Regions from separate parts of the Pseudactinotalea sp. HY158 genome, predicted to be linked through region 1. Evidence: predicted binding sites of a transcription regulator. Region 1 holds the regulator's gene; the other holds the start of a gene.
The links. Region 1 encodes LexA, which represses DNA repair genes until DNA is damaged. Its sites were predicted from a motif close to TCGAACANNTGTTCGA; they were not measured.
Positions count from the first base shown of each region.

Region 2: a site for LexA is predicted at 5,961-5,976, ahead of uvrA (excinuclease ABC subunit UvrA). Genes of this name have one in related genera too.

Region 1 covers NZ_CP045920.1:2,324,329-2,339,636, reverse strand. The annotation lists gene GCE65_RS16630 (RecX family transcriptional regulator) at 1-33, shown strand, start outside; gene GCE65_RS10320 (carbohydrate ABC transporter permease) at 248-1,108, opposite strand; gene GCE65_RS10315 (carbohydrate ABC transporter permease) at 1,105-1,971, opposite strand; gene GCE65_RS10310 (ABC transporter substrate-binding protein) at 2,186-3,466, opposite strand; gene miaB (tRNA (N6-isopentenyl adenosine(37)-C2)-methylthiotransferase MiaB) at 3,765-5,360, shown strand; gene miaA (tRNA (adenosine(37)-N6)-dimethylallyltransferase MiaA) at 5,393-6,319, shown strand; gene GCE65_RS10295 (hypothetical protein) at 6,316-7,296, shown strand; gene GCE65_RS10290 (class I SAM-dependent methyltransferase) at 7,370-7,969, opposite strand; gene hflX (GTPase HflX) at 8,081-9,616, shown strand; gene GCE65_RS10280 (LacI family DNA-binding transcriptional regulator) at 9,644-10,636, opposite strand; gene GCE65_RS10275 (ATP-dependent DNA helicase) at 10,856-12,853, shown strand; gene lexA (transcriptional repressor LexA) at 12,909-13,613, opposite strand; gene GCE65_RS16280 (LysM peptidoglycan-binding domain-containing protein) at 14,131-14,727, shown strand; gene nrdR (transcriptional regulator NrdR) at 14,891-15,308, shown strand, end outside.
Region 2 covers NZ_CP045920.1:1,485,930-1,501,237, forward strand. The annotation lists gene GCE65_RS06610 (FAD-binding oxidoreductase) at 1-311, shown strand, start outside; gene GCE65_RS06615 (S-ribosylhomocysteine lyase) at 363-824, shown strand; gene mtnN (5'-methylthioadenosine/S-adenosylhomocysteine nucleosidase) at 817-1,578, shown strand; gene GCE65_RS06625 (TerC family protein) at 1,732-2,721, shown strand; gene GCE65_RS06630 (HNH endonuclease signature motif containing protein) at 2,892-5,387, shown strand; gene GCE65_RS06635 (YciI family protein) at 5,541-5,822, opposite strand; gene uvrA (excinuclease ABC subunit UvrA) at 5,997-8,972, shown strand; gene GCE65_RS06645 (DUF4342 domain-containing protein) at 9,332-9,661, opposite strand; gene GCE65_RS06650 (OsmC family protein) at 9,762-10,250, opposite strand; gene uvrC (excinuclease ABC subunit UvrC) at 10,284-12,323, shown strand; gene rapZ (RNase adapter RapZ) at 12,336-13,283, shown strand; gene yvcK (uridine diphosphate-N-acetylglucosamine-binding protein YvcK) at 13,280-14,299, shown strand; gene whiA (DNA-binding protein WhiA) at 14,317-15,297, shown strand.

The DNA of each region.
Region 1 (15,308 bases):
GCACTGGCCGCCGAGGGGCTCAACCGCTACTGAGCCCGGTCTGCTCTGCTGGTCACGGGCAGGTCACGGGCAGGCCACGGGCAGGCCACGGGCAGACCAGGGGCAGGCCACGGGCAGAGCATGGGCAGAGCACGGGCAGGGTACGCGTAGACCACGGATAGACCACAGGGGCCCGGATCGCATCGGCGATCCGGGCCCCTGTGGCCTGTGGTCGGTGCCGACCTGGCGGCGCACCGACCTGGCGGGGTCAGCCCTTGACGGAGCCGGACATGAGTCCGCCGACGAAGTACTTTCCGAGCAGGATGTAGACCACGAGGGTCGGCAGCGAGGCGAGGAGTGCGCCCGCCATGGATGCGCCGTAGTCCTGGAGCTGTGCGCCGTTGGCGAGGTTGTTCAGGGCGAGGGTGACGGGCCCATTCGCGGCGGTCGAGAAGAACACCGCGAAGAGGAAGTCGTTCCAGGCGGAGGTGAACTGCCAGATGAGCACGACCACGAAGCTCGGGATCGAGATCGGGAGCACGACCGAGGCGTAGGTACGGAACATGCCCGCGCCGTCCACGCGTGCCGCCTCGATGAGTTCGTTCGGAACGGACTCGTAGTAGTTGCGGAAGATGAGCGTGCAGATCGGGATGCCGTAGACGATGTGCAGCAGCAGCAGGGAGGGCACGCCCGAGGGCACGTTGAGCCCGAGGAGGAGCTGGTTGAGCGGGATGATCACGGCCTGGTAGGGGATGAACATCCCGAACAGGATGAGCGTGAACACGATGTTCGCGCCGCGGAAGCGCCAGCGGCTCAGCACGAAGCCGTTGAGCGATCCGAGGAAGGCCGCGACGATCGCCTGCGGGATGACGAACTGGACGCTGCGCCACATCGAGGGGGAGAGGGTGTCCCACGCCTTGGCCCAGTTCTCGAGGGTCCAGTTCTGGGGCAGGGTCCACGCATTCGTGGCGGTGGCCTCGACGCCGCTCTTGAAGCTGGTCACGAGGAGCACGTAGACGGGGATGAGCACGAGGACGAGCCCGAAGTAGAGCGCCAGGTATCGCAGCGTGCGGGCGGGGCGGAAGCGGGAGGTCGACGTGGTGCGCAGGGGCATGGTCGCGGTGGTCATCGGGCGCCCTCCTCTTTGCTCGTGTAGATCAGGTAGGGCACGACGAGGATCGCGACGATGACCAGCAGGATGCCGCCGACCGCCGCCGCGTTGGCGAAGTCGTAGTTCGACTTGAAGATGTACATGTCGACTGCGGGGACCTTGGTCTGGTAGTTCGAGGCCTTCGAGATCGCCATGATCAGGTCGAAGGACTTGAGCGACATGTGTCCGATGATGATGAGGGCCGAGAGGGCCACCGGCGTCAGCTGCGGGAACACGACGTGGCGGTAGACCTGCCACTCGCTGGCGCCGTCCATGCGTCCGGCCTCGCGCAGCTCGTCGGGGACGCCGCGGAAACCGGCGAGGAAGAGCGCCATGACGTAGCCCGAGAGCTGCCAGACGGCGGGCAGGGCGATCGCCGCCACGCCCCACGAGATGTTGTTCCACCAGGGGTTCTGGAGGAAGTCGAGGCCGACCATCTGGAAGAGCCGGTTGAGGCCGCTGGCGTGCTCGCCCTGGTTGGAGTTGAGGAGCCAGCGCCACACGACACCGGAGGCGATGAAGGAGACGGCCATCGGGAACAGGTAGATCGAGCGGAAGACGCCCTCACCCTTGGTCGGGCGCTCGAGCAGCCAGGCCCACAGGAAGCCGATGACCATCGTGCCCACGAGGAAGACGACCGTGAACACCACGAGGTTGCGCAGCGAGTGCTGGAAGTCGGGATCGGCGAACAGGTCGAGATAGTTGCGGAACCCGACCCAGCTCACCGGCTTGCCGCCGGCCGCCTGCGCGGAGGTGTGGTTGTCCGTGAAGGACGTATTGAAGTTGATCGCTATGAAGCCGTAGACGAAGACTCCGAGCAGCAGGATCGATGGGGCGAGCATCAGCAACGGAGGCCCCAGTCGTTTCAGGCGGTTCACGTGACTCCTTTTCGTGCCTGATTGTGGACGGCGGCGGTGCGTCGGGCGGTCCGGTCCGGATCCGGTGTGGTCCGGACCGGACCCTCCCGTGCGCGATCGGTGGCCGCTTCCGGCCACGGACCGCAGCGGGCGGGTGCCCCGTCCTGGAGCACCCGCCCGGTGTGCGTCGTGCGAGGGGTCAGCCGTTGACGGCTGCTCCGAGCTCGCTCTGGAAGGTGGCCAGGTCGGAGCCACCGGCGGTGAACTTGCTCACCGCGTCGGTCACGCCGTTGAGGACCGCGACCGGAGCGGCCGCGCCGTGCGCGAGCGAGGGAACGATCGTGTCGTTCGCGTAGGACTCGATGGCGGTCTGCTGGTACTCGGAGAACTCCGAGGGGTCCGCGTCGGTCCGGGCCGGGATCGAACCCTTGGCCTTGTTGAACGCGACCTGGCCCTCGAGCGAACCGATCGTCTCGAGCCAGGCCTTCGCGCCCTCGGCGTGCTTGGCGCCCACGGGCAGGGTGAAGGAGTCGGCGAGGAAGCCGAACTGCTCGTCCGAACCCGGGACCGGGAAGTCGACGAAGCCGGTGCCGCGCTCGATGTCGTTCTCCTCGAACAGGGCCACGGCCCAGTCGCCCATGACGTTGTAGCCGGCGACGCCGTCGATGACCTTCTGGGTGGCGTCGGGCCAGTCCAGACCGTCACGGTCGGTGTTCGTGAAGCCGATGAGCGTCTCGAAGTGCTCGAGCGCGCCGGTCACCTCGGCGCTCGCCCAGTCGGTCGAACCGTTCCACAGGCCGTTGTAGCCCTCGGCGCCGAGATCGGCCATGAGCACGGTCTCGAGCAGGTTGACCTGGGTCCAGGGCGCCGCGACCGACAGGGCGGTCGCGCCGGAGTCGGCGACCTTCTGCAGGTCCGCGATCCACGCGTCGATGTCCTCCGGCACCGCGGCCGGGTCGACACCGGCGGCCTCGAGCACCTCGGGGTTGGCCCACACGACGTTCGAGCGGTGGATGTTCGAGGGCACCGAGTAGATCTTGCCGTCGACGGTGAGCAGGTCGAGCAGGTCCTGGGGGAAGACCTCGTTCAGGCCGAACTCGTCGTACAGGCCCGAGACGTCTTCGAGCTGGCCCGCGTCGATGTAGTCCTGCAGCTCCATGCCCGCGTGGGCCTGGAACGTGTCCGGCGGGTCGCCGGCCTGCAGCCGGGTCTGCAGGAGGTCCTTCGCCGCCGAACCGGCGCCGCCGGCGACCGCGCCGTTGATGAACTCGGTGTCGGGGTGCTGCTCGGCGAAGACCGCCTCGAGCGCCTGCAGGCCGGTCAGTTCCGAACCGGCCGCCCACCAGGTGAAGACCTCGACCTTGCTGGCCGAGTTGTCGCCACCGGCGTCGGCGTTGTCGCCGTCGTCGCTACCGCCGCCGCAGGCGGTGAGCACGAGTCCGGCTGCCGCGAGCGCAGCGACCGCTGAGATGCGTCGCATCTGGTCACTCCTTTGTGTAGGGGGAGGGGAGTTAGAGGACATCGTATGCTTCCGCACCGTCGTCCTGACCCACACAAGTCCACAAATACTCAGAAAACAACAAATGTACTCAAACTGTGATCTGGAGCTGGGGGCCGTGCGGGTGTGCCCGATGGGGGGAATCGGGGCCAGGTTGCGCGGATCGAGCGGCGGCGTCGATGTGTGAGCCACACGGTACGGCCCCTTGATAACGTTGTCAACGCGTGTGAGGCCCCTCACTCCGGGAGCGTGTCGCGCGCGGCTTGTACGATCGGTTCCCGTGACCTCTCCAGCAGCCCCGCCGCTCGACTCCCCGGCCGCTCTCCCCGCCGAGGGGGCGGGTGACCGCGGCCGGCCCCGCACCTACCTCGTGCGCACCCTCGGGTGTCAGATGAACGAGCACGACTCGGAGCGGATGGCGGGGCTGCTCACCGACGCCGGCTATGTCGAGGCCCCGACCGCGGGTGCGGGCTCGCTCCTCGGCGAGGTCGACGGCGCCGACGTCGTCGTGATCAACACCTGTGCGGTGCGCGAGAACGCCTCCGACCGGCTCTACGGCAACCTGGGACAGCTCGCCTCCATCAAGAAGCGCCGGCCGGGCTTCCAGATCGCCGTCGGTGGCTGCCTCGCGCAGCAGGATCGGGCCGGGATCGTCGAGCGCGCACCCTACGTCGACGTCGTCTTCGGCACCCACAACATCGACGTCCTGCCGGTGCTGCTCGAACGGGCCCGGCACAACGAGGAGGCCCAGGTCGAGATCGAGGAGGCGCTCAAGACCTTCCCCTCCACGCTGCCCACGAAACGCGACAGCGCCTTCTCGGCCTGGGTCTCCATCTCCGTCGGCTGCAACAACACGTGCGCCTTCTGCATCGTGCCGCACCTGCGTGGCAAGGAGCGCGACCGCCGGCCCGGTGACGTGCTCGCCGAGGTCGGGGCGGTGGTCGCCGAGGGGGCCATCGAGGTCACCCTGCTCGGCCAGAACGTCAACTCCTACGGCGTCGGCTTCGGCGACCGCGGGGCGTTCGCGAAGCTGCTGCGCGCGTGCGGCCGCATCGAGCACCTCGAGCGGCTCCGCTTCACCTCCCCGCACCCGGCGGCGTTCACGGACGACGTGATCGAGGCGATGGCCGAGACCCCGGCCGTCATGCCGACCCTGCACATGCCCCTGCAGTCCGGTTCCGACCGGGTGCTGCGGGCGATGCGCCGGTCGTACCGCTCGGCCAAGTTTCTCGGCATCCTCGACCGCGTCCGCGCCCGCATCCCGGACGCCGCCATCACCACCGACCTGATCGTCGGGTTCCCGGGCGAGACCGAGGAGGACTTCCAGGCCACCCTCGAGGTGGTCGAGCGGTCTCGGTTCTCCTCCGCCTTCACCTTCCAGTACTCCCCGCGCCCCGGCACGCCGGCCGCGACGATGCCCGATCAGGTGCCCGCGGACGTCGTCGCCGACCGCTACCGCCGGCTGCTCGCCCTGCAGGAGCGCATCTCGGGCGAGGAGAACGCGGCCCAGGTGGGCCGCACGGTCGAGGTCCTGCTCGCCGATTCGGACGGCCGCAAGGACGCGGCGACCGCGCGCGTGTCCGGTCGCGCCCCCGACAACCGGCTCGTGCACGTGGGGCTTCCCCCCGACGTCGCCGCCCTCCCCGCCGACCGTCGCCCCCGCCCCGGGGACCTCGTCACCGCCACGATCACCCACGCGGCCCCCCACCACCTCATCGCGGACTCCGGCCCGGCCGGAGGGACGTTCGCGCTGCGGCGCACCCGTGCGGGCGACGCGTGGGAGCGGGCCCGCCACGCCGTCGCGGCCGCACAGGCGGAACCCGCGGGGCCGCGTCCCGTCGGGCTCGGGATGCCCGCCCTCCCGCCGGCCCGGTGACGGCCCGTGATGGACCCGGTGATGGCCCGGTGATGGGCCGGGCGGGAGCCCCCGCGATCCGGCCGGCCGGAGGCGTCGTCGCGATCGTCGGCCCGACGGCGACGGGCAAGTCCGACCTCGCGCTCGATCTGGCCGAGTCGCTCGACGGCGAGATCGTCAACGCGGATGCGATGCAGCTCTACCGGGGGATGGACATCGGCACGGCCAAGGTGCCGGCCTCCGAGCGTCGGGGCATCGCCCACCACCAGCTCGACGTGCTCGAGGTGACCGACGAGGCGAGCGTGGCCGCGTATCAGCGGCATGCCCGCGCGGACCTGGGCAGGATCGCGGCCGCCGGGCGGCGAGCGATCGTCGTCGGCGGCAGCGGGCTCTACGTGCGGGCGCTGCTCGACCGCATCTCCTTTCCCGGCACCGACGAGGCCGTGCGCGCCGGCATCCAGGCCCGCGCCGACGAGCTCGGTCCGGGCCTGCTCCACGACGAGCTGGCCCGGGCGGACCCGGCCGCCGCCGAGCGGATCGACCGTGCCAACACCCGCCGCATCGTGCGGGCGCTCGAGGTGATCGAGCTGACCGGGGAGCCCTTCTCGGCCCGGCTGCCGACGTATACGTACGAGATCGAGGCGGTTCAGCTCGGCATCGCCGTGCCCGCCGTCGACCTCGAGGATGCGATCGGGCGGCGCACGCGGGCGATGTTCGCCGCCGGCCTGGTCGAGGAGACCGAGGAGCTGCTCGCCCGCGGCCTGGCCGGCGGACCCACCGCGGCGAGGGCGGTCGGATACGCCCAGGCGATCGGCGTCGTCCGCGGCGAACTCGGGGTCGAGGAGGCGCGCGACCAGGTCGCCCTCGCCACCCGGCAACTGGCGCGCCGCCAGCTCAAGTGGTTCCGGCGGGACCCGCGCGTGACCTGGCTCGAACCCGGTTCGGACCTGGCCCGCCGAGCGCATAGGCTCTGCCCATGAGCACCGATCCCACCCTCATCGACGAGACCGGCCCCGCGCCCGCGCGGGCCCCGATGATCGACCTGACGAAGGCCCACGGCGCCGCCCGGGCCTATCTCGTGCACTGCGACCGCGACGGAACCGGCGAGCTGAGTGCCGCCTCGGTGCGGGCCGTGACCGATCCGGTGCGCGGGATCGGCGCCACGGGCATCATCCGGCTCGTGCTCAGCTCCGTGCTCGGGAAGTCCGGCCCGGCCTGGTTCGTCTCGGCCATCTCCCCGAGCGGGGGGCCCGCCGTCGTCTCGACCGGCGTGCTGCGCGTCGCGGCCGCCTACCTGCACACCAGCGGTGAGGTGAGTGCGGGGGAGGGCGACACGATCGCCCTGCTCTCGGACGCCGGCCGCCACTACGTCACCTACCGGGACGGTCAGTACGGGATCACCGTCGGCGCCTGGCGCGGCCTCGGCGGCACCAAGACCCTCGACGAGGGCTTCAACGCCACCGTCGCCGTCAGCGGCCTCGACGAGCCGCGGCCCGGTCTCCAACTCGACGTGGGCGCCACCCACACGATCGTCGCCCTCGAGTCCGCCGACGAGCTCGCCGGCCTGGATCTGAGCGCACCCACCCGCGTCGAGCCCGCCACGGACGGCACCGGCAGCCTCGCGTTCGTGGTCCCGCTCGGCGAGCGCGACGTCGAGGTGATCGGCGCCGGCGGCGCGGTGACCGGCTCCGAGCGGATCGGGGCGGCGCAGGTCCGGCTCGCCACCGCCGACGGCGCGGAGCTGCTCGGCGACGACTACGCCGCCGCGGCGGCCACGGTCGCCGTGCGCCACTGGCTCGGTGCGGAGGCGGCTGCCGAGTGGGTCGTGCTCACCCCCGGCGGGTCCCAGCGCGTCATCGTGCACCCGTCGCGGTCGGTCGAGGTGGCCGAGGAGATCGTCTTCCCCGCCACGATCGCATGGAAGGCCCAGCCGGCTCAACCGGTCCAGCAGGCCTGAACGGGTCCGATCGGGCCGACGTCCCGTGCCCGCCCGGCCCCCGCTCGCCGGAGGGTGCCCGGATCGGGACGGTTCAGGTGCGCGCCGGGCGCACCCGCAACACCCGGAAGCCCTTGTGGCTGGCGACCCGCGCGACCGTCACCGGCAGCTCCTGCTCGAGCCAGCGGTGCAGCGAGTCCGAGCCGAGGTTCTTGTTCACCACGAGGTAGGCCTCGCCGGCGGGCGCGAGCCGGGGCAGCCACGTGCGCATCATCTCGTGCAGGACCGCCTTGCCCACCCGGATCGGCGGGTTCGACCAGAGCACGTCGATCGGGGCGGGGCCGGCGAACTCCTCGGGCGCGCGGGCCTCGACCGCGAGTCCGTTGCGGTGGGCGTTCGCCTCCGTCAACGCCCGTGCAGCGGGATTGACGTCGATCCCCACGACCCGCAGCCCCGGCGCGGCATCGGCCATCGCCAGCGCGATCGGCCCCCACCCGCAGCCCAGGTCCACACCGAGGCCGCTCGCCGGCGGGTCCGGGACCTCGCGGAGGAGGACCGCCGTGCCGGGGTCCAGTCGGCCCCCCGAGAACACCCCCGCCGCGGTGCCGGCCGTCATCGGGCGCCCCCGCAGGACCACCCGCACCTCGCGTTCACGCGACCGGGCGGGGGGCTCTGAGCTGAAGTAGTGCGACACGCAGAACAGGATAGGCCCGCGCGGGCGCGCGCTCGCAGCGAAATCACCTTGGCCCGCGACCTGGAGCGTGCGAGAGTGGAGAACACCACTCCACCCCACTCGAAGGATGATATGCCCGCACCTGGTCACGACCGTGGCACCACCGCCCGTGCCGACCACTCCGGCAGCCCGGCACCGGTGAGCGACCACCAGCGCGCCGAGGATCTGGTCGCCCGGATCCTCGCCCGGTCCGGAACGGCCCTGCAGGAGCGGGCGGCCGAGCACACCGACTACGACGGCGACCAGTTCGACGTCGAGGAACGCGCGGCCCTCCGCCGGATCGGCGGGCTCTCGACCGAGCTCGAGGACGTCACCGAGGTCGAGAACAGGCAGCTGCGGCTCGAGCGGGTCGTCCTCGCCGGGATCTACACCTCCGGCCGGACCGAGGCCGCCGAGGTCTCGCTCCGGGAGCTCGCCGCGCTCGCCGAGACCGCGGGCTCGACCGTGCGGGGCGGGGTGCTGCAGCGGCGCCCGCATCCGGACCCGGCCACCTATCTCGGCTCGGGCAAGTCCCGGGAACTCGCCGACATCGTGCGCGAGACGGGGGCGGACACCGTGATCGTCGACTCCGAGCTGGCTCCCTCCCAGCGGCGCGCGCTCGAGGACGTGGTCCGGGTCAAGGTGATCGACCGGACCGCCCTCATCCTCGACATCTTCGCCCAGCACGCCAAGTCCCGAGAGGGCAAGGCCCAGGTCGAGCTCGCCCAGCTCGAGTACCTGCTGCCGCGGCTGCGCGGCTGGGGCGAATCGATGTCGCGGCAGGCGGGCGGCCGCGCGGCCGGCGGCGAGGGGATCGGCTCCCGCGGCCCCGGTGAGACGAAGATCGAGCTCGATCGCCGACGGATCCGCTCGCGGATGTCCAAGTTGCGCCACGAGATCGCCGCGATGGCCCCGGCCCGGGAGACCCAGCGTCAGCACCGGCGCGCGGGCGCCGTGCCCTCGGCGGCGATCGTCGGCTACACGAACGCGGGAAAGTCCTCCCTGCTCAACCGCCTCACCGGCGCCGGGGTGCTCGTGGAGAACGCGCTGTTCGCGACCCTCGATCCGACGGTGCGCCGCTCGCGCACTCCCGACGGGCGCGAGTACACGCTCGCCGACACCGTCGGCTTCGTGCGGAGCCTGCCCACCGAACTGGTCGAGGCGTTCCGATCGACGCTCGAGGAGGTCGGCCTCTCCGACGTCGTCGTGCACGTGGTCGACGCGGCGCACCCGGACCCGGAGGGCCAGATCGTCTCCGTCCGGGACGTGCTGCGCGACATCCCCGGGACCGCCGACCTGCCGGAGCTCGTGGTGCTCAACAAGGCCGACCTCGCCGAACCGGAGACCCTGGCCCGACTGCGCACCGCCGAGCCCGGGGCGATCATCGTCTCCGCGGCCACGGGCGCCGGGATCGAGGAGCTGCGCGAGCGGATCGCCGCGGACCTCCCGCGGCCGCGGATCGAGGTCGACCTCGTCGTGCCCTACGACCGGGGCGACCTCGTGCACCGGGCGTACACGACCGGGGAGGTGCTCAGCGAGCTGCACGACGCCGAGGGCACCCACCTCGTCGCCCGGGTCGACGAGGCGCTGGCGACCGATCTGCGGAAGGCGACCCAGGCGTCGTCCTGACGCCTGCGGGCCGCCCCGGCGACGCGGCTAGACGCTCGCCGGGGGGCGTTCGCCCGAACCCCGTTCGATGAGACGCACGGGCAGCGTGACGTTCTCCGGCGGCCGCGAGTCGCCCGCGATCCGATCGAAGAGCAGCTCGGCCGCACGGCGCCCCATCCCGCTCGCATCCTGCGCCACGACGGTCACGGGCGGGTCGAGAACGTCGGCCAGCTCGAAGTCGTCGAACCCGACGAGTGCGAGTCGCTGCAGGATCCGCCGGCCCGTGCGGAGCGCGGCATGGGTGAGCCGGTTGTTGCCCGTGATGAGCGCCGTGGGAGCCGGATCGAGGTCGAGCAACCGGGCCAGCACGGCGTCGACCTCCGCCACGTTCGGGGTGCCGAGGTGGATGAGGCGCTCGTCGACGCCGGCGCCTGCGGCCTCGAGGGCGGCGCGGTAGCCGGAGGCGCGCTCCCGCGCGGTGTACAGGGACGGGTTGTCGCCGAGGTAGGCGATCCGCCGGTGGCCGTGGGCGAGGAGGTGCTCGGTGGCCAGGCGGGTGCCGCCCGCGTTGTCGGCGAGCACCGTGTCGGCCTCGAGCCCGCGCACCGGCCGGTCGATGAACACGAGCGGGGCGCCCATGCGCAGCTCGGTCGCCAACCCCTCCGACTCGATGCCCTCGGTCGGGGTGAGGAGCTGTCCCTCGACCTGGCGGCCGTTGAAGGTGTTGACGAGCCCGACGGCGCGGGCGGGATCCCCCTCGGAGGAGGCCGCGACGAGGAAGACCTCGCGTGCCGCGGCGACCTCCTCCGCGGCACGGGTGACCACCGAGTAGAACGGGTCGGAGACGTCCTCCATGACGAACGAGATCGTGTTCGTGGAGCCCTGGCGCAGCTGGCGCGCGAACTCGTTGCGGCGATACCCGACGGCATCGATCGCGGCGGTCACGCGCGCTAGCATGTCGTCACTGACGTAGGGATCACCGTTGACTACCCGGGAGACCGTCTTGTGGCTCACGCCCGCGAATGCAGCGACATCGTGCATCGTGGGCCGCGACGTGCCCCGTCGACGTGAGTGGGAGGGCCCGGCAGTCGTCATGGCGGACGATCCTTTCTGGTGTGCTCCGACCGGAGCCAGGTGGCGAGATGGCCGGAATCAAGCGATTGACATCGTTAACAGGACATCCTAACGCTCTTGGGCCCCCGGCGGGGACGATCCGTGGACGCACGTTCGCGCCGACCGCGAACCTGGGAGGATGGGCGGGTGAGTGGCGCAGACGTGGACGAGGTGCTCGACTCCGTCGTCTCGGCGATGGCCGGATCCCGGCGGGAGGGCCAGCACGAGATGGCCCGGGCGGTCTCGGCCGCCGTCGCCGGGGGCGGCCGGCTGCTCGTACAGGCGGGCACCGGCACCGGGAAGTCCATCGCCTACCTGCTGCCGACGCTGCTGCACACGATCCGGACCGGGGAGCGGGCCGTCGTGTCCACGGCGACCCTGGCGCTCCAACGACAGATCGTCGGGGTCGACCTCCCGCGGCTCGAGCCGGTCGTCACCGCCGCGGCCGGCCGCGCACCCGAGGTGGCGCTCCTCAAGGGATGGCACAACTACCTGTGCAAGCACAAGCTCGCCGGCGGCTACCCCGATGAGGAGGAGGCGCTGTTCTCGAGCGAGGGCCTGCGGGCGGAGGACCATGCGCCGCCCGCCGGGGAGTCGGACCCGGGCGAGGGCGGCCGGGAGCGGAGCGGCCTCGCCGCCCAGGTGCTCCGGCTGCGCGACTGGGCCGCCACGAGCGAGACCGGGGATCGCGACGACCTGCCCGCGGGCGTGAGCGACCGGGCCTGGCGGCAGGTCTCGATCAGCGCGCTCGAGTGCCTCGGTCAGAAGTGCCCACTCCTCGACGAGTGCTTCCCCGAGGCGGCGCGCAGGCGATCGCGGGAGGCCGACGTCGTGATCACGAACCACGCCATGCTCGGGGTCGCGGCCTCGGGCTCCCCGCGCGCCCTGCCGGAGCACGATGTGCTCATCATCGACGAGGCGCACGAACTGCCGTCCCGGGTCACCTCCCAGGCGACGGTCGAGCTCTCCGGAGCGGCGGTCGAGCGGGTCGCCCGGCTCGCGCGCCGACACGCGGGCCTGGCGACGACCGCCCTCGACGAGGGGGCCGCGGCCCTGCGGGAGGCGCTGGCCCACGCGCAGCCGGGCCGATGGCCCCGCGGGCTGCCGATCGAGGTGAACGCGGCGGCCCGCGCGATCGACGCCGGCACCCGCGAGGTGCTCACCGCGTTGCGGGAGAGTCGCGGCGCGGGGAAGGGCGACCAGGGTGGCACGCTCATGGCCCGCTCCGCCCTCGTCGAACTCGCCGAGGTGACCGACCGACTCCTGTCGGACTCGATCGCCGAGAACCGTGATGTGGTCTGGTGCGAGGCGCCCCGACAGGCCGGCGAGGCTCCCCGGATCATGGTCGCCCCGCTCGAGGTCGCGGGGCGGATCGCGGGGGAGCTGCTCGGGGAGAAGGCGGTCGTGTGCACCTCCGCCACTCTCACCCTCGGCGGGCGGTTCGAGCCGGTGGCCGCCATGATCGGCCTCGCCGGCGACTACGAGGGAATCGAGGTCGCCTCGCCGTTCGACTACCGCGCCCAGGGCATCGTCTACGTGGCCAAGCACCTGCCGCCACCGGGGCGAGAGGGCCCGAGCGACCAGCTCCTCGACGAGGTGGCCGAGCTGATCACGGCGGCCGGCGGGCGCACGCTCGGCCTGTTCTCCTCGCGCCGGGCCGCCGAGGCCGTGGCCGAGGTCATGCGCGAACGGCTCGAGGTGCCGATCCTCGTCCAGGGCGAGGACTCCATCGGCTCGCTCGTGCGTCGATTCATCGAGGACGACGCCAGTTGCCTCTTCGGCACGCTCACCCTGTGGCAGGGGGTCGACGTGCCGGGGGACACGTGCCGACTCGTGCTCATGGACCGCATCCCGTTCCCGCGGCCGGACGACCCGGTCATGTCGGCGCGTTCCGACGCCGTCAAGGCCCGCGGCGGCAACGGCTTCATGCAGGTGGCGGCCGCGCACGCAGCCCTCCTGCTCGCCCAGGGGGCCGGTCGGCTCATCCGGGGGGTGGGTGACCGCGGCGTCGTGGCGGTCCTGGACCCGCGGCTCGCGACCGCCCGCTACGGCAGCTTCCTCGCGGCGTCCCTGCCTCCGCTGTGGCCCACGACCGACCCTGCGCTCGTGCGGGCCGCCCTCACCCGGCTGCGCGAGGGCTCCTGAGCCTCGTCCCCGCGCCCCAGCAGGAGCGGGGGGGCCGGCGCGAAGAAACGGGCGGCTAGAGTGCGCGCAGAACCGCGACGACGCGCCCGAGGATGACCGCGTGGGTGCCGTCGATGGGGGAGTAGTTCGGGTTCGCCGGGTGGAGCCAGCGGCCGTCGTCCGCGTGCCGCAGCGTCTTGACCGTGGCCTCGCCGTCGATCATGGCGGCGACGATCTCGCCGTTCTCGGCCACGGACTGTGACCGGACCACGACCCAGTCGTCCTCGCAGATGGCGGCCTCGATCATCGAGTCGCCCACCACCTTGAGAAGGAAGAGTTCGCCGTCGCCGACGAGCTGCTTCGGCAGGGGGAAGACGTCGTCGATGGCCTGCTCGGCCAGGATCGGCCCGCCCGCCGCGATTCGTCCCACGACCGGCACGAAGGAGGGCTCGACCGTCACGGCGCCCTCGTTCGTGGCGAAGGTCGGCGCGCCCTCGGTCGAGGGGGCGTCCGCCGCGTCCGTGCCGACGGAACCGTCGGGATCGATGAGCTCGATCGCCCGGGTCGCGATCGGGTCGCGTCGGAGGAGACCCTTCTCCTCGAGCACCTGGAGCTGATACTTGACGGACGACGGGCTGGCGAGTCCCACGGCCTCGCCGATCTCGCGCATCGTGGGCGGGTAGCCGCGTTCGCTCAGGGAGTCGCGGATGCACGCCATGATCCGCGCCTGCCGTTCGGTCAGATCGGCGGCGGGGCGCCCGGTCTCGGCGGTGGGGCTCATGGACTCTCCTTCGTTCCGTTCCGGCCGGGGGCCCGGGACCGGGGCGTGGCCACGCCGCGAACCTCCCGGCGCCGGAGATCCGAACGGGTCGATCGGATGTCGGTGGTCGGTGCTCAGCTTGGTCGTGATGTTGATCAGCCTACGGCCGCAGACACCGGTTCGCCAAACATATGTTCGAACCGCGTGTCGACATCGGCCGGGCTTCCTGTTATCTTCGTACAAGCGTACGACGAACGGACGTTCGAGAGGAACGACGATGAGTGTTCTAGCTTCAACGAAGCCCCACCGTGCCGGCCGCCCACTCCCCGCCGCAGTCCCGCAGCGGGGACCCCGCCCGACCGACCCCGCGCGCCGCTCCCGCCGGGCCCACATGGTGCTCCTGCCCGAATGGAGCGAATCGCCGGAGCGGGCCGAGGACCGTGCTCCCGGCCGCGGGAGCGGAGCGGGCGATGTCGCCGCCCGGCTCCCGATCCGGTCGCTCCCGCATCGTTCCACCACCGTCCCCGCGACCGCACCCGTGACCACCCCGCTCCCGACCCGGGCGCCCGTCGAGCCTCGACGTGAGGCCGCCCCGGCCGTTCGGACCGGGCTCCACCAGCACGTGGGAGAGGCGCTCTCGCTCGTGGTCTCCCGGCCCGTCGGCCGCATCGTCAACCGGCCGGTCGGCCGGATCGAGCCGACGCCGACGCTTACGCGGGCTCCGGCGCGGGTGCCCTCGTCTGCGCCGCGGTCGCTGTCACATGCGGCAGCCACGCACTCGGTAGCCACGCACTCGGTAGCCACGCACTCCGTCGCGGCGAGCCCCGCGCGCCGGCGGAGCTTCTCCCAGCTGACCGTCCGCGGCCAGCGGGTCCTGGTCGGCGCCGGGTTCGCCCTGGCGGTCGGACTCGGATCGCTCGTGGGTGGCCTCGTGCAGTCCGGCGGAGACGTGCCCGCGGCGACCGACGTCGTCACGGTCGAGTCCGGCGAGAGTCTCTGGCAGATCGCCGGCGCCGTGGCCGAGCCGGGCGCGGACCTGCGGCCGCTCATGGAGGAGATCCGCGCGCTCAACTCCCTCGACGGTTCCGCCCTCACCGGCGGCCAGAGCCTCCTCGTCCCCGTGGCGGCGGGCTGAGCATGCCACCGCGGCCACGTGCACCGGCGGGGCGGAGCCCGACGTGCACCGGGGGCGGAGCCCGACGTGCACCGGCGGGGCGGAACTCCACTTGCACCGGCGGGGTGGAACCCGTAGCGTTTCCCGGAGTTACAGATATGTGATTCGAAGGGATGGTGCACGGGTGCATTGCCCATTCTGTCGACACCCCGACTCGCGAGTCGTCGATTCGCGAACCGCCGAGGACGGCTCCTCGATTCGGCGCAGGCGTCAATGCCCCAACTGCGGTCGGCGTTTCACCACGCTCGAGACGACGAGCCTGTCGGTGATGAAGCGCTCCGGCGCGGTCGAGCCGTTCAGTCGTGACAAGGTCATCGCCGGCGTGCGGAAGGCCTGCCAGGGCCGCCCGGTGAGCGAGGATCAGTTCGCGCTGCTCGCCCAGCAGGTGGAGGAGGCGGTGCGCAGCACGGGGGCCGCGGAGATCGACGCGCACGAGGTCGGCCTGACGATCCTCGGCCCGCTCCGGGATCTCGACGAGGTGGCCTACCTGCGCTTCGCCAGCGTCTACCAGGGCTTCAGCTCCCTCACGGACTTCGAGGACG
Region 2 (15,308 bases), 840 kb from region 1:
GACACCTCGGCGGCGCGCTCGCCCGCGAGCAGGGTGCGGCGTCCGCCGTCGGTGGGCGGGAGGCGGCGTACAACGTCACGGTCGTCGGCGCGTATCCACCGCCCCTGCGCCCCGCCGTGGACGCGGGCAGCGCCGCGGTCCTCGCCGCGCTCGCGCCCTGGGCCACGGGCGGCTCGCTCATCAACTTCCAGGGCTACGCCACGCAGCGCGCCCGGGCGGCGTGGGACGCGCCGACCCGCGCCCGCCTCGACGCGATCAAGGAGCGGTGGGACCCGGAGCGGGTGTTCCGGTTCGCCTATTCCTTCGACTGAGGGCCGGGCCCGGGCCGGCGACGCAATACAGTGGCGCCCAGGAGGTACACCATGACTCAACCGGAATCGTTCGGACTCGACCACACCGCGGTCGCCGCGCCGTACATCCGTGTGGCCGATCGGCTCACGCTCACGGGCGGCAGCGCCGTCACGAAGTTCGACCTGCGCTTCTGCCAGCCGAACGTCGACCACCTCGAGATGCCCGCCGTGCACTCGATCGAGCACATGCTCGCCGGATTCCTGCGCGACCACACCCGCGGCGTCATCGACATCTCGCCGATGGGCTGCCAGACCGGCTTCTATCTGCTCATGGACGGCGCCCGCACGGTCGACGAGATCGCTCCCGTTCTCGAGAGCGCGTGTCGCGACATCCTGGCCGCCACGGCGGTGCCGGCCGCGAACGAGGCGCAGTGCGGCTGGGCCGCGAGCCACAGTCTCGAGGCGGCCCAGGCGGCGGTCTCGCGCTTCCTCGCCGCCCGTGACGAGTGGGGAACGGTCTTCGCCGGTGAGTGAGTTCCTGCTGCTCGCGGCGATGACCGAGGAGGCCACCGCCGTACGCCACCGGAGCGACGCCGTCGGCCCCGAGCAGGCCGGGCCCACCGCGCGCGCGACCCACACCCCGATCACCGTCGCCGGCCGCAACGGCACGCTCCTGACCACGGGGATCGGCGCCGTCAACGCGGCCACCGCGCTCACCGCGTGGCTGCGGGATGTCGGCCGTAGCGCTCGGGGGAGTGGGCCGTGGCCGGGAACCGTCGTCAGCCTCGGCTCGGCGGGCGGCCTCGCGGAGACGGTGTCGGTCGGCGACGTCGTGCTCGGGCGGTCCTACCGTTACGCCGACGTCGACGCCCGGGAGTTCGGGTACGAGTTCGGGCAGGTCCCCGGCATGCCGCCCGAGTACCCGTCCGGTGTCGCGCCGGCCCCGGGCGAGACCGCCGCGCACGCGCACAGCGGCCTCATCGTCACGAGCTCGTCCTTCGTGGGCGCCGAGCTCGCCGCCCGGATCCGCACCCGGATCCCGCAGGCGCTGGCCGTGGACATGGAATCCGCCGCGCTCGCCCAGGCCTGTCACGTGCTCGGCGTCGAGCGTTTCGTCTCGGTCCGTGGCATCTCCGACCTGTGCAGCCCGCGCGCGGGCGAGGACTTCCACGACGGCCTCGGGCTCGCGAGCAGCCGGTCCGCCGCCGCCGTCCTCGACCTGCTCGACCATCTCGACCCGCCGGCCGGTGTCGTGAGGGCCGGGGCGGGGGAGCGCCCGCGGGCGTGATTCCACAGATGGGGTATCCTGCTCGCAGTTGGAGGGGAGTACCCCGCAAGCGGTGATGTCGTCAACACGATCGGTCTCGGACCGGTTCGGCACCATCGGCCCCGAAGGGTGGGGGAGACCTCCGGTGAATCCCGCTATCCACCGGAGGCTTGAATGTTCGACGTGCCACTCTGGGCCTGGGCCGCCACGGTCGGCCTCATCCTCGTCATGCTCACTGTCGACTTCGTCGGGCACGTGCGCACGCCGCACGCGCCGTCGATGAAGGAGGCCGCGACGTGGTCGGTCGTCTACATCGCGATCGCGCTCGTGTTCGGGGTGATCGTGTGGATCACGGGCGGCCACGACTACGGGCAGCAGTTCTTCGCCGGGTACATCACCGAGAAGTCGCTGAGTGTCGACAACCTGTTCGTGTTCGTGCTCATCATGGCGAGCTTCAAGGTGCCACGGGAGAATCAGCAGAAGGTGCTGCTGCTCGGCATCGCTATCGCCCTCGCGCTGCGCACCGTGTTCATCTTCATCGGTGCCGCGGCCATCGAGCAGTGGTCGTTCGTCTTCTACATCTTCGGGGCGTTCCTGCTGTGGACGGCGTACTCGCAGGTGCGCACCTCGAGCACCGAGGGTGAATACCACGAGAACGCGATTCTGCGCTGGACCCGGCGGATCTTCCCGACCACGCCGAACTACGTGCAGGACCGGATGTTCCACCGCATCGAGGGCAAGCTGTACATCACCCCCATGCTCATCGTGATGATCGCGATCGGCTCGGCGGACGTGCTCTTCGCGGTCGATTCGATTCCCGCGATCTTCGGCCTGACCGACCACGTATTCCTCATCTTCGCCGCGAACGCGTTCTCGCTCCTCGGCCTGCGCCAGTTGTTCTTCCTCATCGACGGCCTGCTCGACAAGCTCGTCTACCTCAATTACGGGCTCGCCGCGATCCTCGCCCTCATCGGCGCCAAGCTCGTGATCCACGCGCTGCACACGAACGAGCTGCCGTTCATCAACGGCGGCGAGCCGGTGCTCGGCGTCCCGGAGATTCCGACGACGCTCTCGCTCGTGCTCATTCTCGGGATCCTCGCGGTCACCACGGTGCTCTCGCTCACGGTCGGCAAGTCCAAGACGATCGAGCACCCGACGGTCTGACCCCTCGCCTTCCCCGCCGGCGTGCCCGACCTACTGCCGGCCGCCTCCCCGAGGTCTCACGGTGGCCTCGAGGTTCCGTGGGTTCCCCGGGTTCCCGCGGGATCCGGGCCGTCGTCCCCGTCGTCCCGCTGTCCGGGGTGAATGTCGGTGCTCGGTTCTAGGGTTGTTTCATGAGCACGAAGGCGGCCCGGCAGATGCGAGCGAGGCGAGCGGAGATCGCCTCGATCGCGTCCGAGGACGCGGTACTGGACCGGGTCCGCCAGGTGCGCAAGGTCCAGGCGGGTGCGGAGGCCGATCTGTTCTTCCTGGCGATCGAGATCGCCCAGCGCAGCCCGGTCACCGAAGAGTGCGGGGCGTGGTCGTGCCACACCGATCTGGCCCTGGGGGTCTCGTATTGTGATTCGGTGGCGAACTGGTTCGCGGCCGTGACCGGCTTCTCCACCGACGCCGCCCAGGCGATGCTCCTCGAAGCCCTCGAGGTCGCCGAACGCCTGCCGCTGTTGTATGGGCGGGTGCTCGATGGGCGTACCCGGGCGCACACGGCCCGGCTCGTGGCCGAACAGACCCTCGGTTTGACTGTGGAGGCGGCCCGGTTCGTCGATGTCCAGGTCGCTGCCGCCGGGGCGATCCGGGGCCGATACGCGATCAAGGGTCTGGTGCGGGAGGCGATGATCACCCACATGCCCGACCAGTACGCCGACCTGCAGCGGGCGCAGGCCGATCCGCGCCGGGCCGATGTCCATATCGGCACCGACGGCACCGGCCGCATCGACGCGATCGTGTCCACGTTCGCGGCCCTCGATCTGGAGCAGAGCCTGGTCTTCGGGGCCGCGCAACTCAAGGCCGCCGGATCCGGTGAGGTCCTCGATGCCCGACGCTCCCTCACCTTCGAGGGCATCATCGCCGCCACCCACCACCCCAAACCGGCCCGACAGGACGCCCTCGACCTCACCGCAGGGCAGCCAGACCAGCAGGTTCAGCAGGCCCGGGGGACCCGGCAGGCTCAGGGACCGGCGGCGGGGGCGCCGGACTGCACGGGCGGCACCAACGTCATGGCCGCGGGCACGGGCGCGAGTCCAGCCGTGGGAGGCGCGCCCGGAGCGGCGGCGGCCGGAGCTGCGGCGGACCCGACCGGCGAGGCGCCTGCCACCGCTGCGGGCGGTGGTGTGTCCTGCGGGCCTGCGTGGTCGGGTCGGGGTGTGCCGCGGGCGAAGGTCGTCATGTACCTGCACATGAACGCCTCCGCATTCTGGCCCGACGGCAGGCCACCCGACCGACCCGATCCTCATTCTGGAAGCCGACCACCCGATCGTCATCCCGACGGCCCATCCCCTGATCATCCCGATCGTCATCACGGTGGCCTATCCGCCGGTGGATCGTGCTCTGATCCGCCGCGCACGGCCGATCCCGAACACGTAGCCGGCGCGGCCTGTCCCGATCGCCGGCCCGGCGGCCTATCCCCTGATCATCCCGATCACCATCACGGCGGCCTGCCCGCCGGCGGCGCGTCTGTCGATGGCTCCTGCGCGGGCGCGGCAGGAACGGCCTGTCCCGAGCACGCCACCGGTCCGGCCTATGTCGCGGGGCGGTTGGCCCGTGAACCCGTGCGCATTGAGGGGCCGGGGATCCCGCCCGGGCTCGTGATCACCGCCGCCGAGGTCGCGGCCATGTTCACCGCGCCCCACGACGCGGCCATGCCCGACAGCGCGCCCGTTGACGGACCACGGGGCTCTGATAGGCCGCGCGGGTCCGGTGGGCCGTGGGGGTCCGGTGGGCCGCGCGGGTCTGGTGGGTCGTGGGGGCCGCAGATATTCGTGCGTCCGGTCATCGACCTCGAAACCGAACACGAAGTGACCGGCTATGCCGCCGGAGACGTGATCAAGGACCACCTCCACCTACGCGATCGAACCTGCGCCTTCCCCAAGTGCGCCCGCCCGGCGCGGGCCTGCGATGCCGACCACATCGACCCCTGGAAGACCGATGCCCAGGGCGACCCGGCCGGCGGGCCCACCTGCACCTGCAACCTCGCGAGCCTGTGCCGCCGGCACCATCGCTGGAAGACCCACAACCATCCCGGGCAGCCGCAGGGACGCGGCTCCTGGTCCTACGTCACGCTCGGACCCGGAACCTACTACTGGAGCGGCCCCATGGGCCTACGGTTCCTACGCACCCCGACCGGCACGACCGAGGTCACCGACCAGGCCTGGCACCGCCGTGACCTCCGTGCGCTCCAGGGCCTCCAGGGGCCCGGCGCACCCCAGAGCCACGAGGCGCTCCCGGACCTCCAGGCGCTCGGCGCCGTTTCCGGCCGCGAGCCGGACTTGGATCGCCCGGATCGCCCGGCTCGCCCGGATCGCCCGGCTCATCGGACTCTTCCGGGCAACGAGACTCTCCCGGGACTCGAGGAGGCCCCGGGACTCGAGGCCGACACGGCGCTCGGCGCACGCGAGAACCCCGCCGCTCGCACGGATCTCGAAGCTCACCGGGGTCACCCGAACACTGCGGCAGGACCGGACTCGCGGGCTCGCCGTGACGACCTCGACGAGGCCTTCATGGACGCCCTCGACTACGAATACGGCAATGCCGACAGTGACGTCGACCCCAGCGAGGCCGACCTCGAGGCCATCCTCGCCGATCGGCCCCCGTCGCCGCCCTCCGGACTGTGACCCTGCGCCGAGCCAGCCTGGCGTGAACCGTCTTCGCGGTGGGGCCGCAGCCACGAGAGAGAGTGGCTCGTTCGGTCGTCGAAGGCGGCGCTGAAGGGCGCCTCACGGTGTCTCGGGCCTGACGCTGCTTCGACGGCGCCGCGGCCGGAGTGGCTACTCGGCGAAGACCCCGATGACCGGGTTCCACTCCCGCACCGTGCGCTCGGCGATCACGCCGGCCGCACGGAACGGATCTGCCTCGAGGAGGTCGAGCACCGCCTGGCGGGAGTCGGCGCGCAGAAGGATGAGCGCTCCCGCCTCTCCGTCGAGCCACGGCCCCGAGGCCACGAGCTCACCGGTGGCCGCGAGGGCGGCGAGGAACGCGCGGTGGTCGGGGCGCACCCGGTCGGCCGTCTCGGCGGTGACCGGGTCATAGGTGTACGTGACTACGAACATGAGCTGCGTCGTCCATTCGAAAGCGTTGCGTGGAGGGCGGGGCGGACCGCCCCACCGATGACGATCCGGATGCTACTCCCGTCCTCGCGACCCGGGGCGCGGCCGGTGCGGTGACCGCCGCAAGCAGGCACACGAGGTTCGAACGGCTGTACGAGCCGCGTTCGGGCGTCTACCATGGACGCCGTGAGTGACTCCCTCGTGGTTCGCGGCGCGCGTGAACACAACCTCCAGAACGTCAGCATCGAGCTTCCCCGGGACCGGCTCATCGTCTTCACGGGCCTGTCCGGTTCGGGTAAGTCGTCGCTGGCGTTCGACACGATCTTCGCGGAGGGGCAACGCCGCTACGTCGAATCTCTCAGCGCGTACGCGCGCCAGTTCCTCGGGCAGATGGACAAGCCGGACGTCGACTTCATCGAGGGGCTCTCGCCCGCGGTGTCGATCGACCAGAAGTCGACGAACCGGAACCCCCGCTCGACGGTGGGCACGATCACCGAGGTGTACGACTACCTGCGGCTGCTCTACTCCCGCGCCGGCACGCAGCACTGCCCGGTGTGCGGGGAACGGGTCACCGCGCAGACGCCGCAGCAGATCGTGGACCAGCTGCGCGAATTGCCCGAGGGCACGAGGTTCCAGGTGCTCGCGCCGATGGTGCGGGGCCGCAAGGGCGAGTATGCCGACCTGTTCCGTGACCTGCAGACCCGCGGCTACTCCCGCGCGCAGGTCGACGGTGAGACGATCTCCCTCGCCGAGCCGCCGGTACTCGAGAAGAACATCAAGCACACGATCAGCGTGGTGGTCGACCGGCTCGTCGTGCGGGAGAACATCCGGCGCCGGCTCACGGACTCGGTGGAGACCGCGCTCGACATCGCCGAGGGCCTCGTGATCATCGACCTGGTCGACCTCGACCCCGGCGACGAGGGCCGGCAACGGCGCTTCTCCGAGAAGCGGGCGTGCCCGAACGAGCACCCGCTCGCGCTGGACGAGATCGAGCCGCGCACGTTCTCCTTCAACGCCCCCTACGGCGCCTGCCCGGAGTGCACGGGCATCGGCACCAGGCTCGAGGTCGACCCGGAGCTCGTGGTTCCGGACGAGGACCTGAGCCTCGCGGAGGGCGCGGTCGCGCCGTGGGCGTCCACGAACAGTCAATACTTCGAGCGGGTGCTCACGGCCCTCGCCGACGACCTGGGCTTCTCCATGACCACCCCGTGGCGCGCCCTGCCGCAGCGCGCGAAGGACTCCGTGCTCTACGGCAAGGATCACAAGGTGCACGTGCGCTACAAGAACCGGTGGGGGCGCGAGCGTCAGTACTCCACCGGGTTCGAGGGCGCGATCGACTTCCTCCAGCGCCGGCACGGCGAGACCGAATCCGAGTGGTCGCGGGAGAAGTACGAGGGGTATATGCGCGAGGTGCCGTGCCCCGTGTGCCGGGGCACGCGGCTCAAGCCGGAGGTGCTTGCCGTGACCGTCGGCGGCAAGTCGATCGCCGAGCTCACGCACCTGCCGATCCGCTCGGCCAAGGTCTTCCTCGACGAGCTGACCCTGGGGGAGCGGGAGGCGGCGATCGCGGCCCAGGTGCTCAAGGAGATCCACGCCCGCCTCGGGTTCCTCCTCGACGTCGGCCTCGACTACCTCACCCTCGCCCGGGCGGCCGCCACGCTCTCCGGCGGCGAGGCGCAGCGGATCCGGCTCGCCACCCAGATCGGGTCCGGGCTCGTGGGCGTGCTCTACGTGCTCGACGAGCCCTCGATCGGGCTGCACCAGCGCGACAACCGCCGCCTCATCGACACGCTGACGCGGCTGCGGGACCTCGGCAACACGCTCATCGTGGTCGAGCACGACGAGGACACGATCCGCACCGCCGACCACATCGTCGACATCGGGCCCGGTGCCGGTGAGCTCGGCGGACACATCGTGCACTCGGGCGACGTCGCCGGCCTGCTCGCGAACACCGAGTCGCTCACGGGCGCCTACCTTGCCGGCCGCCGGCGGATCGAGCTGCCCGACGCGCGTCGCCGGCCCGATCCCGACCGGTGGATCACGGTCGAGGGGGCGCGGGAGAACAACCTCGGCGGCATCACGGTGAAGTTCCCGATCGGCTGCTTCATCGGGGTGACCGGCGTGTCCGGCTCGGGCAAGTCGACCCTGGTGAACACGGTGCTCTACCAGGTGCTCGCGAACGAGCTGAACGGCGCCCGGCTCGTGCCCGGGCGGCACAAGCGGGTCACGGGGATCGACAACCTCGACAAGGTCGTGCACGTCGACCAGAGCCCGATCGGGCGCACCCCCCGCTCGAACCCGGCCACCTACACCGGGGTGTGGGACCACGTGCGCCGGCTCTTCGCCGAGACCGAGGAGGCGAAGGTGCGCGGCTACACGCCGGGCCGATTCTCCTTCAACGTCAAGGGCGGCCGGTGCGAGGCCTGCTCCGGCGACGGCACCCTGAAGATCGAGATGAACTTCCTGCCCGACGTGTACGTGCCGTGCGAGGTCTGCGACGGCGCGCGCTACAACCGGGAGACCCTCGAGGTGCACTTCAAGGGCAAGTCCGTGGCCGACGTGCTCCACATGCCGATCGCCGAGGCGGCCGAGTTCTTCGCGGCGGTGCCGGCGATCGCCCGCCACCTCACCACCCTCGTGGACGTCGGCCTCGGGTACGTGCGGCTCGGGCAGAGCGCCCCGACCCTCTCCGGCGGGGAGGCCCAGCGGGTCAAGCTCGCCTCCGAGCTGCAGAAGCGCTCGAGCGGGCGCACCGTGTACGTGCTCGACGAGCCCACCACAGGGCTCCACTTCGAGGACGTGCGCAAGCTCATGCACGTGCTCGAGGGGCTCGTCGACAAGGGCAACACCGTGATCGTGATCGAGCACAACCTCGACGTGATCAAGAGCGCCGACTGGCTCATCGACATGGGGCCCGAGGGCGGCGACGGCGGCGGCACGGTGGTCGCCCAGGGCACGCCCGAGCAGGTGGCCGCCGTGCCCGCGAGTCACACCGGCCGTTTCATCGCCGAGATTCTGGACGCCGGCTCCTCACCCGAGCTCAAGCCCGTCACCCCGGTCGCGGCCCTCGCCCGCCCGAAGGCGCGCTCCGCGCGCAAGTCCGCGGCGGCCGTGAAGGCGAAGGCGGCGAAGGTCAAGGCCGCCACGGCCTGAGGATGACCTTCCGGCCTGACTTCGCCTACCGAATGGTGCTTCTGGCACCGCCCCCGGCGGATTTCGGTGCACGATCTACCGTTCGACCGGCCGGGTCAGGCTAGCCAGGATATTCGGGGTCAGCGGATGCCCGCGCAGGTCGGTCAGTGCCTCGAGTCCGGATATTCGTTCAGCGCTCGGACCGCTTCGTGTCACATTGTGGTCCAGGTTGACCCCGCCGCCGAGCGCATGTCACCGCCTCAGTGAGGGAGCGGCTCGCGCCGAGCGGTGAGGCTCACGAGGCGGGTGCCTCGTCGAAGGCGCAGAAGATCGAGACGGCCACAGCCTGACGGGTTCGAGTCGCTGAGCGGCCAGTGACGCTAGGAGTGGCCTAGGTCCGCCTCGTCGTCCGGGTCGGCGGGTGCGTCGCCCTCGCTCGTGCCGACCCGCTCGACGCCCACGGTCACGCTCGTGAGCAGCGCCGCGACGGCGCCGACGGCCACGAGCACCGGGGCGAGGATCGCGGCGGCCGCTGTGACCGCGACCCCGGCCGTGAGCGGGATCTCCAGCAGCGTGCGCCCCGAGTCGTTCTTGATGTAGACCCGGCGCACGTTCCCCTCGGCGACGAGCTCCTTGACCTTCGCCACGAGATTGTCGCCCGCGACCTTGAACTCCTCGTACCAGGCCTCGCCCTGCTTGGAATCGTTCATGGGATCATGTCCGCTCTCTGTGTTCGGGGACCACTGTGTTCGGGGAACACCGTGTTCGGGGATCATCGAGGATGCTGGTCGGGTGAGGCCCGCCGGTGGCTCAGGGCTGCTCGGGCGCGGCGACGATCGTGGTCACCGGCGAGATCCGCACGGGGAAGTTGACCGAGCGGGAGATGAAGCAGTACGCGTGGGCGTCGGCGTGGATGCGGGCCACGGCCTCCTCGTCCACCTCGTCGGCGACGGTGAGCTGGGGATGCAGGGTCACGCCGATGAACTGGCCGCCGCCGACCGACTGGATGCGCATCGCGCCGATCGCCCGGTCGGAGTAGCCCACCACCCGCACGCCGGCGCGGGCGGCCATCTGCAGCGCCCAGAGCATGTGGCACTGCGAGAGGGAGGCCACGAAGAGCTCCTCGGGGGCGTAGCGGGACTCGTCGCCGCGGAAGGCCGGGTCGGAGGACCCCTCGATCGCGGGCTTCCCGGCGACCACGACCTCGTGGTCGCGGGCGTAGGAGGTATAGGACTCGGTGCCGGACGTCCCGGCCCCGGTCCACAGCACGTTCACCGTGTAGGAGTGCACGCCGCTCATGACCACACGCTAGCGCGAACTAGGCTGTCGGGTATGGCCGATCCGTCCACCTATCGCCCCAAGGCGGGGGAGATCCCCGCCGAGCCCGGGGTGTACAAGTTCCGCGACGCGGTCGGCCGAGTCATCTACGTGGGCAAGGCGAAGTCGCTCCGGCAGCGGCTCTCCTCCTATTTCCAGAATCCCGCCGGCCTGCATCCGCGCACCTTCCAGATGGTCACCACGGCCGCGAGCGTCGAGTGGACCGTCGTGGCCACCGAGGTGGAATCCCTCACCCTCGAATACGCGTGGATCAAGGAGTTCGACCCGCGGTTCAACGTCAAGTACCGCGACGACAAGTCCTACCCCTACCTCGCGGTCACCATGGGCGAGACGATCCCGCGCGCGCAGGTCATGCGCGGAGCGAAGAAGCCCGGCACCCGCTACTTCGGGCCGTACTCCCACGCGTGGGCCATCCGGGAGACCGTCGACCTGCTGCTGCGGGTGTTCCCGATCCGCTCCTGCTCGGCCGGGGTGTACCGGCGCGCGGAGCAGTCGGGCCGGCCGTGCCTGCTCGGCTACATCGACAAGTGCGCGGCGCCGTGCGTGGGCCGGATCAGCCCCGAGGATCACCGCGACCTGGCCGAGCAGTTCTGCGACTTCATGGCCGGGGCGACCGGACCGTACACGCGCCGGCTCGAGGCCGAGATGCGGGAGGCCTCGGCGGAGCTCGACTTCGAGCGGGCCGCGAGGCTCCGCGACGACCTGGCCGCGCTGACCAAGGTGGTCGAGAAGAACGCCGTCGTGTTCTCCGACGGCACGAGCGCCGACATCTTCGCGATGGCCGCCGACGACCTCGAGGCCTCCGTGCAGGTGTTCCACGTGCGGGAGGGCCGGGTGCGCGGCCAGCGCGGCTGGGTGACCGAGCGGGTCGAGGACGCCTCGGAGGCCGAACTCGTCGAGATCCTGCTCCTGCAGGTCTACGGGGACGCCCCGGCCGGCGACCGCGACGCCACCCCGAAGGAGATCCTCGTCCCCACCGAGCCGACCGATCACGCCGAGCTCGAACGCTTCCTCACCGCCAAGCGGGGCGCCAAGGTGCGCATCCGCACCCCGCAGCGCGGCGACAAGCGGGCCCTGGCCGAGACCGTGCGTCGCAACGCCGACCACGCCCTCGCGCTGCACAAGACCCGCCGCGCCGGCGACCTGACGGCCCGCTCGCAGGCGCTCGCGGACCTGCAGGAGCACCTCGACCTGGACACCTCGCCGCTGCGGATCGAGTGCTATGACGTCTCCCACACCGGCGGCACCAACCAGGTGGCCTCGATGGTCGTGTTCGAGGACGGCCTGCCCCGCAAGGGCGAATACCGCCGGTTCAACATCCGCGGCGCGGACGGCGAGGGTGCCCGCGACGACACCGAGGCCATGGCCGAGGTGATCACCCGCCGGTTCCGGCACTACCTGCGCGACCACTCCGGCAGCCCGGCCCGCAGCGACGGCAGCTGGGTGCTCACCGAGGAGGAGGAGGCCGCCGCCCGGGCCAGCGAATCGGCCGCCACGGGCGGCGAGCCGGACGCCCCGGGCGAGGCTGCGTCGTCCACAGGCACGGAGGCCGCCGGGCCGGGGCGCGCACGCCGATTCGCCTACCCGCCCAACCTCGTGGTCGTCGACGGCGGCCGGCCGCAGGTCGCGGCCGCCGCGCGCGCCCTGGACGAGCTGGGGATCACGGACGTCGCCCTCGTCGGTCTCGCGAAACGGCTCGAGGAGGTCTGGCTCCCCGACGACGACTATCCGGTCGTGCTGCCGCGCACGGCCCCCGGCCTCTACCTGCTCCAACGCCTCCGCGACGAGGCGCACCGGTTCGCCATCACCCACCACCGCAAGCGGCGCTCGACCGGGATGACCCGCTCGGAGCTCGACGCCGTGCCCGGGCTCGGCCCCGCGCGGCAGCGGGCCCTGCTCGCGGCGTTCGGCTCCGTCCGGGCGCTGCGCCGGGCCACCCCGGAGGAACTGGCCACGGTGACGGGAATCGGGCCTGCGCTCGCCCAGGCCATCGTGGTGGCGCTGCACGCGGGCCCGTCCGCGCCTCCGTCGTGACATCCTGGGGGCATGACCGCCCCGAGTGACCCGTCCAACCCGCTCACCGTGCCCACCGGCGTCCCGGTGCTCGAGCAGCAGGCGGCCCCGGTGCCGGACGTCCGCCCCGAGATCATCATCATCACCGGCATGTCCGGCGCGGGCCGTTCCCGGGCGGCCGCCGTGCTCGAGGATCTCGACTGGTACGTCGTCGACAACCTGCCGCCGAAGCTGCTCGCCGTGCTCTCGGGGATGATGAGCCAGGGCTCCGGCGGCGTGCACCGGCTCGCGGCCGTCGTCGACGTGCGCTCGGGCCAGTTCTTCGAGGACCTCGTGGGCGCGCTGGCCGACCTGCGCTCCCAGAACATCGACTACCGGATCGTCTTCCTCGACGCCGACGACTCCGAGCTCGTGCGCCGCTACGAGTCGAACCGGCGCCCCCACCCGCTCCAGGGGCAGGGTCGGATGCTCGACGGCATCACCCACGAGCGCACCCTGCTCGCCCACCTGCGCACCCGCGCCGACGTGACGATCGACACGACGGACCTGTCCGTGCACGACCTGGCCCGGATGGTCCGCGACGTCGTGGCCGGCGAGACCGACCGGGCGCTGCGGATCAACGTCGTCTCCTTCGGGTTCAAGTACGGGCTGCCGCTCGACGCCGACCACGTGGTCGACGTGCGCTTCATCTCCAACCCGTACTGGGTCACGGAACTGCGCAACCTCACCGGCAAGGACGCCCCGGTGCGCGACTACGTGCTCGGCCGCAGCGGCGTCGAGGTGTTCATCGAGAGGTACGTCGAACTCCTCGCCGGGGTGCTCGACGGCTACGTGCACGAGCAGAAGCCGTACGTGACGATCGCGGTGGGCTGCACCGGCGGCAAGCACCGCTCCGTCGCCATCACCGAGGCGATCGCCGCCGGGCTGCGCGCCGCGGGCCAGAGCGTGCGCACCCTCCACCGGGACCTGGGGCGGGAATGAGCCTGCCCGCCACGCCCCGGCACCTCCCCCCGGGGGTGACGCCGCCCACGCGGCCGGCGCCGCTCAAGGTCACGGCCCTCGGCGGCGGGCACGGGCTCGCCGCCACGCTCTCGGCGCTGCGCCACCTCACCTCCGACCTGACGGCCGTGGTCACGGTCGCGGACGACGGCGGCTCCTCGGGGCGGCTGCGGCAGGAACTCGACGTGCTCCCCCCGGGCGACCTGCGGATGGCGCTGTCGGCCCTGTGTGACGTGTCCGACTGGGGGCAGACCTGGCGCGACGTGCTCCAGCACCGCTTCACCAGCTCGGGCCCGCTCAACGGGCATGCGGTGGGGAACCTGCTCATCGTCGCGCTGTGGGAGCTGCTCGGCGACCAGGTGGCGGGCCTCGACCTCATCGCTCGGCTCCTCGACGCCGACGGCCGGGTGCTGCCGATGGCCGCCGTGCCGCTCGAGATCGAGGCGGAGATCAGCCACCCCGGCTGGCCCGGCACCCAGCTGATCCGGGGCCAGAGCCGCGTGGCCGTGACGTCCGGTCGGGTGCACCAGGTGCGCCTCTGCCCGCCCGACGCGCCCGCGTGCCCGGAGGCCGTGACCTCGATCCGGCGCAGCGACTGGGTCGTGCTCGGACCCGGCTCCTGGTACACGTCGGTCATGCCACACCTGCTCGTGCCCGAGCTCGCCGATGCGCTGCGCGCCACGCGCGCTAAACTGGCCCTGACGCTGAACCTGGCCTCGCAGCCGGGGGAGACCGCCGGCTTCTCAGCAGCCGATCACGTCCGGTCGTTCCGGGAGTACGCTCCCGCTCAGCACATCGATGTCATCATCGCCGACCCCAGCGCGGTGGAGGACGTGGACGACCTGGCCGACAGTGCCAAGGAAGTAGGAGCTCGGGTGTTATTGCGCCAGGTGAGTGCCGGGGACGGGACCCCGCGGCACGACAATCTACGGTTGGCCGCCGCGTATCGGGACGCCTTCGAGCGGACCATGGGCGACGTCGGGGAGCACGCCGAATGACCGCGCCGGCATCGGCCATGTCGCTCACGGCGACCGTCAAGGACGAACTGGCCCGGCTGCAGATCGAGCGGGTCTCCGCGCGGAAGTCGGAGGTGGCCGCGACCCTGCGGTTCGCCGGCGGGTTGCACATCATCTCCGGCCGGATCGTCATCGAGGCCGAACTCGACACCGGGATCGCCGCGCGCCGGCTGCGGGTCGCGATCGCCGAGGTGTACGGGCACGCGAGTGAGGTGATCGTCGTCTCCGGCGGCGCGCTCCGGCGCGGGAACCGCTACGTCGTGCGCGTCGTCAAGGACGGCGAGGCCCTCGCCCGCCAGACCGGTCTCCTCGACTCCCGCGGCCGTCCCGTGCGCGGCCTGCCGCCGCAGGTGGTCTCCGCCTCGCTCACCGACGCGGTCGCCGCCTGGCGCGGGGCGTTCCTCGCCCGCGGCTCCCTCACCGAGCCCGGCCGGTCCAGTTCGCTCGAGGTCACCTGCCCCGGACCGGAGGCCGCGCTCGCGCTCGTCGGTGCGGCCCGCCGCTTCGACGTGGGGGCCAAGGCCCGGGAGGTCCGCGGGGTCGACCGGGTCGTGATCCGCGACGGCGACGCCATCAGCGCCATGCTCACCCGGATGGGCGCCCACGAGGCCGTGCTCGCCTGGGAGGAGCGACGGATCCGCCGGGAGGTGCGCGGCACCGCCAACCGGCTCGCGAACTTCGACGACGCGAACCTGCGCCGATCCGCCCAGGCCGCCGTCGCCGCGGGCGCCCGCGTGCAGCGCGCGTTCGAGATCCTCGGCAAGGACGTGCCCGATCACCTCCGCCAGGCCGGCACCCTGCGGCTCGAACACAAGCAGGCCTCCCTCGAGGAGCTCGGCCAACTCTCCGAGCCCCCGCTGACCAAGGACGCGATCGCCGGGAGGATCCGCCGTCTCCTGGCGATGGCCGACAAGCGGGCGCACGAGTCCGGGGTGCCCGACACCGAGGCGGGCCTGACCCCCGACATGCTCGACCTGTAGGCCCGACGTGC